2 regions of the Paraburkholderia sp. A1RI-2L genome follow, and region 2 is predicted to be linked to the other one. Evidence: riboswitches for the same ligand, from Rfam matches in the RefSeq annotation. Region 2 holds a riboswitch; the other holds the start of a gene.
What was found. A riboswitch is a leader RNA that binds a small molecule or an ion and turns the genes downstream of it on or off. The one in region 2 is predicted to bind thiamine pyrophosphate.
Positions count from the first base shown of each region.

Region 1: linked by a shared signal. The riboswitch ahead of PWP93_RS14400 (FAD-dependent oxidoreductase) and the one ahead of thiC (phosphomethylpyrimidine synthase ThiC) in region 2 are both predicted to bind thiamine pyrophosphate.

Region 1 covers NZ_JARBTA010000001.1:3,139,345-3,143,553, forward strand. The annotation lists gene PWP93_RS14395 (ABC transporter ATP-binding protein/permease) at 1-1,110, opposite strand, end outside; TPP riboswitch at 1,375-1,479, shown strand; gene PWP93_RS14400 (FAD-dependent oxidoreductase) at 1,742-2,884, shown strand; gene thiS (sulfur carrier protein ThiS) at 3,010-3,207, shown strand; gene PWP93_RS14410 (thiazole synthase) at 3,284-4,099, shown strand; gene thiE (thiamine phosphate synthase) at 4,096-4,209, shown strand, end outside.
Region 2 covers NZ_JARBTA010000001.1:1,591,380-1,595,588, forward strand. The annotation lists gene PWP93_RS07400 (EamA family transporter) at 1-481, opposite strand, end outside; gene PWP93_RS07405 (GreA/GreB family elongation factor) at 1,179-1,586, shown strand; TPP riboswitch at 1,670-1,809, shown strand; gene thiC (phosphomethylpyrimidine synthase ThiC) at 1,906-3,837, shown strand; gene PWP93_RS07415 (glycine zipper 2TM domain-containing protein) at 4,010-4,209, shown strand, end outside.

The DNA.
Region 1 (4,209 bases), 1.5 Mb from region 2:
GCCGTGCTCGGTGGCGGGTGAGACACTTTCCTTCAGGCGCGGCGAGTGCACCACGCGCACGAATTCGCGCAGACGGTTCACGGTGGCGCGCCATTCGACGAGGGTGGAGTAACTGTTGATGAACCACGAGAACGAGTCGCTCACGGTGCCGAATGCACTCGAAATCTGCATCAGCACGCCGAAGGTGAAGGCGCCCGCGAAGTAGCGCGGCGAGGCCACGACGATCGGAAAGATGATGGCGATCTGGCCATAAAAGCTCAGCACGAAGGTGAGGCGCTTCGTGTACTTCATCACGCGCCACCAGTTGTCGCGGATGTGGTGGAACAGGCCCTGCGCGTTGCTGCGCTCGGTGTCCATGCCGTCGTAGAGCGCGATCTGCTCGGCGTTTTCGCGCAGGCGAATCAGGCCGAAGCGGAAGTCCGCCTCCACTTTCTGCTGCTGGTAATTGATCGACACGAGCGGATGGCCGACCTTCTGGATCACGAGCGAACCGAACACTGCGTAGAGCGCGGCGGCCCACACCATATAACCCGGAATCGTAATGGGCGTGCCGCCCACCGCGAACGCGAGCGCGCCCGCGAGCGACCAAAGGATCATGATGAAGGAGACCAGCGTGACGACCGTGGAGAGCAGATCGAGCGTGAGCGAGAGCGTGGTGGTGGCGAACGACTGGAGGTCGTCGCTGATCCGCTGGTCGGGGTTGTCGGCGAGGCGGTCGCGCTCGATGCGGTAGAACGCGCCCTGGCCGAGCCATTCGTTCAGGAAGCGCGTGGTGAGCCACTGGCGCCAGCGAAACCCGAGCATCTGGCGCAGATACCGCCCGTACACCGCGAGGATGATGAACCCGAACGCCAGCGCGGTGAAGATCATCAGCAGATGCGGAAACTGTTTGGCATCCTTGTTTTGCAGCGCGTTGTAGAAGTCGCGGTTCCAGTCGTTGAGCTGCACGTTGATCCACACGACGGTGAGATTCATCGCGATGATCGCCACCAGCAGGCCCCAGGCGACCCAGCGTTCCTCGGACACCCAGTAGGGCTTGATCAGACTCCAGGCCGTGATCTTGTGGTGCTCGTTCTGATCCGGCGTGGCGCGGGGAGTGAGGTTGGTCATGTGCGTCCTGATGTTGTGCCGGCCCGCGGCCGGAATAGACGATACCCGCCGCACGCAGCGCCGGGGCGCAGCGATTGTGTCCCGAAGCGCTTAAGCAAGACTTAATCGCCTGCGCGCGGCGTCCGGGCGACTGGGGTGCGACATTGTCTCACCGCCCGTGCGAGCTGGGCGATTCACCGCGGTTTGGGCATTGTGCCAGAGCGGAAACGGCCGGCCGTCCCGTGGTGGTTTGCGGCGTGCGCGGCTTTTGTGGTCTAATGACCGCTGACGAAACAGGGGTGCTTCACTGGTATACCGCAGTGAGGCTGAGAGAGACCCTTCGCACCCGATCCGGGTAATACCGGCGCGGGAAGTTTCCGGAAAGTCTTGCTGGCGCCATGATTGATGAGTTCGACCGGTCGGTTCGATTCGGCCGGGTTCATTCAGGCGTCCAGATTCCCGCCGGGCAGCACGTGCCGCGCATGTCGGGTTTTGCGCTTCACGTCGTTTGCACGGCCGGCCTTGCCAGCCGGTTTCGTCCTTGGGTACGCATGCTTGTTTGCCGTACGGAAAGGATACGATGACCGCCTCTTCTACACCTTATTCTGATCATTCCCCGGTTTTTGCCGGTGCTTGCGCGTCTGCGTTCGCCATGCCCGATTTCGCCGTGCTCGGCGGCGGGCTATGCGGACGTCTCGTGGCATGGCGTCTTGCGGGCGCGGGGCATCGCGTGGCGCTCTATGAGCGCGGCGGGCCCGAGGGCGGCGAGTCGGCCGCCTGGATCGCGGCGGCGATGCTCGCGCCGCTGGCCGAGGCCGCCGTCGCCGAACTGTTGATCATCGAGTTGGGCGTGGCCTCGCTCGAGACCTGGCCGCGCATTCTCGCCGAGTTGCCCGAGCCGGTGTTTTTCCAGCGCAACGGCACGCTCGTGGTCTGGCACCACGCCGATCGCACCGAGGCGCCGCTGTTCGAGCGCCGCGTGCGCGCGAACGCGCCGCGTGCGCTGGCCGACGCCAATTTCACGACGCTGGCGGGCGCGCAGATCGACGCCGCGGAACCGGCGCTCGCCGGGCGCTTCGCGCGCGGCTGGCTGCTGGGCGGCGAAGGCCAGCTCGACAACCGCCAGGCGCTGGCGGCGCTGGCAGCGGGTCTCGCGCAGCGCGGCGTGCAAACGCACTGGCATACGAGCGTGGATGACGCGAACCTGCCGCGCGCGCGCGTGACGATCGATTGCCGGGGCCTCGGCGCCAAGCCCGCGCTGCCGGCGCTGCGCGGCATTCGCGGTGAAGTGGCGCGCGTGCATGCGCCGGGCATCGGCCTCCGGCGGCCCGTGCGGCTGCTGCATCCGCGCTATCCGCTCTATATCGCACCGAAGCAGGACGATGTCTATGTGATCGGCGCGACCGAGATCGAGGGCGAGGACCGCTCGCCCGTGAGCGTGCGCTCGGCGCTCGAATTGCTGAGCGCGGCGTTCGCCGTGCATCCGGCATTTGGCGAAGCGCGCATTCTCGAATTGAATTCGCAGTGCCGTCCGACGTTGCCCGATCATCGTCCTGCGCTCATCTGGGACGGTGGCCGGGGTGACGACCGAGGGGGCGGCAGCACGCTGCGCGTGAACGGTCTCTATCGCCACGGCTTCATGATCGCGCCCGCCGTGGCCGACGAAGCGGTGCGCGTGGCCGAGGCGCTGCTGGCGGGCCAGCTCGCCGATGCCGACGCCTTCGAGTCGCTGCGTCGCGAGTCGCGCTGGGCGTCGATGCTGCACGCGCCGCAGGGTGCCCACGAGCCCGCTTGAACCGTGGCGGCTCGAGCGCGCTCGGAAGCCGATCGCAAGCGAAAGCCGCGAGCGCGACACCACAAACAGGAGACGAGGCGCACGGTTCGCGCCTTGCCGGAAACAACGTAGTCAGACGAATTGCCATGGATATTCAGATCAACCAGAAGCCGCTCACGCTGCCCGAAGGCGCGACCGTCGCCGATGCGCTCGCCGCATTCGGCGCGCGTCCGCCGTTTGCCGTCGCCGTGAACGGCGATTTCGTCACGCGCACCCAGCACGGTGCGCGCACGCTTTCGGCGGGCGACCGCCTCGACGTCGTCAGCCCGGTGGCTGGCGGCTGATCGCACACGCGATCCCGCCGCTTTGCTCGCTTTGCGCGCGCCGCCCGTCCGCCGCTACCTGCCCAGGATTCAAGCCATGACCCATCATCAGACCGCCGATGCACTTACGCTGTACGGCGAAACCTTCGCGAGCCGCGTGCTGCTCGGCACCTCGCGCTATCCGTCGCTGCAAGCGCTCTCCGATTCGATGGAGGCCGCGCGCCCCGGCATGATCACCGTCGCGCTGCGGCGCCAGATGAATGACGGCACGGCGGAAGCCGGTTTCTTCGATCTGCTCAAGCGCCACGGCGTGCCGTTCCTGCCGAACACGGCGGGCTGCCTCACGGTCAACGAGGCGATCACTACTGCGCACATGGCGCGCGAAGTCTTCGAGACCGACTGGATCAAGCTCGAGCTGATCGGCGACGACTACACGCTCCAGCCGGACCCGGTGGGCCTGATCGAAGCCGCCGCGCGCCTCGTGAAGGACGGCTTCAAGGTGCTGCCGTACTGCACCGAAGACCTCGTGATCGGCAGGCGCCTCCTCGATGCGGGCTGCGAGGCGTTGATGCCGTGGGGTGCGCCCATCGGCACGGGCAAGGGCGTGATCAATCCGTACGGCCTGCGCGTGCTGCGCGAGCGGCTGCCCGACGTGCCGCTGATCGTCGATGCGGGTCTCGGCCTGCCGTCGCATGCGGCGCAAGTGATGGAGTGGGGCTTCGACGGCGTGCTGTTGAACACGGCCGTGGCGCAGGCCACGCACCCCGAGGCGATGGCGCGCGCATTCGCGCTGGGCGTCGAGGCGGGCCGCACCGCGTTCCTCGCCGGACCGATGGCCGAGCGCGAGGCGGCCGTGGCGAGCACGCCCGTGGTCGGCATGCCGTTCTGGCATCAGGATGGAGGCCAGCAATGACCCAAACGCTGCGAATCAAGGATCGCGAGCTGTTCTGGCCGCCCGCGGACGAACTCACCGAAACGGCGGAGCGCATTCGCGCCCGCCTCGGCGACTGGCAGCCCACGCAC
Region 2 (4,209 bases):
TCACGACGCGCCGCCCGGCTGCCGCGGCAATGAGCGTGGCGAACAGCGGCACGGTCGCGACCATCACGGCCGCGGTGCCCGTGCCGACCGTGCGCATGCCATAGGCCAGCATGCCGCTCGACAGGCCCACCAGCATCGTGCCGACCACGCCTGCATTGCGCACCTGCGCAAGCGTCGGCATGGGAGGACGCCGGCGCACGGCGAACACAAAGAGCCCGATGCCCGCGAACAGATTGCGCAGGCCCGAAAGCAGCAGCGGCGGAAAAGAGCCGAGCGCCACGTGCACGCCGAGATAGGTCGAGCCCCAAACGAAGTAGACAACCGCGAGCGATAGGGCCACACGACCGCCGCGCGACTGCGGCAAGCGCACGCTGCGCGCGAGACGCCAGCATTGCGCTCCGGTCTGTATCAACGCCTGTAGCAACCCTTGGGTAAGTGAGCCGCCGCTCCAGCGAGAAGGCAAACGGGGAAGCATGGTCATTGCACCGCGGAGAGACTGGGGGCTGACCGCGGACACCCCGCCGGTCGTGGGACGGGACGAATGAAGCGCAACGGCATGATCGAAGCAGCGAAAAGAAAGTGCGAGATGTGCCTCGATGCGCCGCAATGGAGCCACTAAGGACACGAAGAGCCCGAATCGGGCGTCACGCATTATGCAACAAGGCACCTGGTTGCGGACGAAGCGAGCACGCCTTTATGCGCAAGGCGTACAACTTGCGCGCAAACCCGACTGAAACGCCGTGGTCGAACGCCCGCCGCGACGGCCATAGCGTCGCTCTGCGGCAAGACGTCGCCATCCCCTCGCCGACACCGCACGCTTCGCCCGGGACGCGTTGCCGACGCAGGTCGTCCATGAATAACAAGACCGTGTTAACATGCCCTCTGCTTTCAAAAAACTTTCAGTTAACTCTGTCGTCCCCTATGCCTCCGTCGTTCACGCATCTTGCCGTGCATCTCGCCGCACCGTTGCCGCCGCGCACCCAGCGCGGCGCGTCTGCGCGCGCGGGAACGCTTCTGGATGCGCGGTCCGCCGCCCGACGACACGTCCCCGGCTCCCAGGCCCCGCTCGCCGCCGCCCGGCGTCCATACTGAACCACCCTCCGCTTTCCGGAGCCGTTCGGTCGGGCTCCGGGCCGATCCCTCACTTTTTTCAATCCCGGATCGTAAGGAGAACCACCATGTCGAAGAAAATCCGCTATCTGACCGAGCTCGATCTCGCTCGCCTCGAAAAATGCGCCGCCGAGCCCGGTGCGGCCGCCGCACGCCAACCCATGCTCGACGACCTGCTCGAGCGCGCGGAGATCGTCGACTCGCGCAAGGTCGCCGCCAATGTCGTCACCATGAACTCGCAGGTCACGCTCGTGAACGAACGCACGGGCGAGGAAGTCACGTTTACCGTGGTCTACCCGGTGAGCGCCAACCTCGACGCCGGACGCCTGAACGTTTTTTCGCCCGCGGGCCTCGCGCTGCTGGGCGCGAAGCGCGGCGAGTCCGTGCGCTTCACGCCGCCGAGCGGTGCCGTCGAGACGTTCAAGATCGACCGCATCCTGTTTCAGCCCGAAGCCGCAGACGATTTCACGCTGTAAGCAACGCGCGCCCGCGCTTGGCCTGGCACATTTCACATGCCGAAGCACTTGCCAGATCGTCGCAGCACGGTGTATCGTTTGGCCTGCTTACGCGGGGGTCCTGCGTCATGCGCCGCTTCGAATCGTTCACACGAATGTTCAAGCCGCGTATTGCGTGGGTGAGAAATACCCTTTGAACCTGATCTGGATAATGCCAGCGCAGGGAAGCGTCCGGACTTCGCAACGCAAACGCCTCACCTCATCACAGCGAAGTCCGTCCACGTTCCGTCTCATCTCCTGCTAAGCCGCTGTTCCCACATAGCTTTGCATGGAGAGAGGCATGAACGCCAACCCGAAATTCGTTTCCGCTAACGCGCACGTCGACGAAGCTGCAATCGCGCCGCTGCCCAATTCCCGCAAGATTTACGTAACCGGCTCGCAGCCCGACATTCGCGTGCCGATGCGCGAAATCACGCAATCGGACACGCCCACGGGCTTTGGCGGCGAAAAGAATCCGCCGATCTACGTCTATGACACTTCGGGCCCGTACACCGACCCCGAAGCGAAGATCGACATCCGCGCGGGCCTGCCCGCACTGCGTCAAGGCTGGATCGAAAAGCGCGGAGACACCGAAGCGTTGCCCGGCCTCTCCTCCGAATACGGCCGCGAGCGCGCCGCCGATTCGGCCACGGCCGAACTGCGCTTCCCGGGCCTGCACCGCACGCCGCGCCGCGCGAAGGCCGGCAAGAACGTCACGCAGATGCACTATGCGCGCCAGGGCATCATCACACCCGAGATGGAATTCATCGCCATCCGCGAAAACCAGCGCCGCGCCGAGTATCTGGAAAGCCTCAAGACGAGCGGCCCGAACGGCGCGAAGCTGGCCGCGATGATGGGCCGCCAGCACCCGGGCCAGGCATTCGGCGCGGCAGCCTTCGGCGCCAACGCCCTGCAGGAAATCACGCCCGAATTCGTGCGCGAGGAAATCGCGCGCGGCCGCGCAATCATCCCTGCGAACATCAATCACCCGGAAAGCGAGCCGATGATCATCGGCCGTAACTTCCTCGTGAAGATCAACGCGAACATCGGCAATTCGGCGGTCACGTCGTCGATCGGCGAGGAAGTGGACAAGATGACGTGGGCGATCCGCTGGGGCGGCGACACGGTCATGGATCTCTCGACCGGCAAGCACATTCACGAAACACGCGAGTGGATCATCCGCAACTCGCCGGTGCCGATCGGCACCGTGCCGATCTATCAGGCGCTCGAGAAGGTCAACGGCAAGGCCGAGGACCTCACGTGGGAAATGTTCCGCGACACGCTGATCGAGCAGGCCGAACAGGGCGTCGACTACTTCACGATTCACGCGGGCGTGCGCCTGCAGTACGTGCCGCTCACCGCCAACCGCATGACGGGCATTGTTTCGCGCGGCGGTTCGATCATGGCCAAGTGGTGCCTCGCGCATCACAAGGAATCCTTCATTTATGAGCATTTCGAAGAGATCTGCGAAATCATGAAGGCCTATGACGTGAGCTTCTCGCTCGGCGATGGCCTGCGTCCCGGCTCGATCTACGACGCCAACGACGAAGCGCAGCTCGGCGAGCTCAAGACACTCGGCGAGCTCACGCAGATCGCGTGGAAGCACGACGTGCAGGTGATGATCGAAGGTCCCGGCCACGTGCCGATGCAGCTCATCAAGGAGAACATGGATCTGCAGCTCGACTGGTGCAAGGAAGCGCCGTTCTACACGCTCGGGCCGCTCACCACCGACATCGCGCCGGGCTACGACCACATCACCTCGGGCATTGGCGCCGCGATGATCGGCTGGTTCGGCACGGCGATGCTCTGCTACGTCACGCCGAAGGAACACCTCGGCTTGCCGAACAAGGACGACGTGAAGGAAGGCATCATCACGTACAAGCTTGCGGCGCACGCGGCCGATCTCGCGAAGGGTCATCCGGGTGCGCAAGTGCGCGACAACGCGCTGTCGAAGGCGCGTTTCGAGTTCCGCTGGGAAGACCAGTTCAACATCGGCCTCGATCCGGACAAGGCACGCGAGTTCCACGACGAAACGCTGCCGAAGGATTCCGCGAAGGTCGCGCACTTCTGCTCGATGTGCGGCCCGCACTTCTGCTCGATGAAGATCACCCAGGACGTGCGCGACTTCGCGGCAAAACAGGGCATGACCGACGACGAGGCCCTGAAAAAGGGCATGGAAGTGAAGGCCGTCGAGTTCATCAAGCAAGGCGCGGAGATTTATCAGCGCCAGTAAGGCACGCAAGACGGTGTGCTGCGCGCCGCGAAACAATTTCTAACGATTCCGACAACTCGTTGACAAGCGCATACACCCGGATACGGGAGGCGCTTCTACGATAAATGCATTGGAAGCGCATCAGGCACTAAACCGCCTGGTGCGCCTCGCCCGATACAACCGGAGTCGAAAAATGAAAACACTTGCACGCGCACGCACTCTCCTCACTGTGACAACGCTCGTTGCCGTAGTCGGCAGCCTCTCGGCTTGCGACAACATGTCGAGGCGCGACCGCGACACCGCAATCGGCGCGGGTGTCGGCGGCGTCGCGGGCGCGGCCATTGGCGGCAGTGCGCTCTCCACGATCGGCGGTGCTGCGGTAGGCGGCATCAT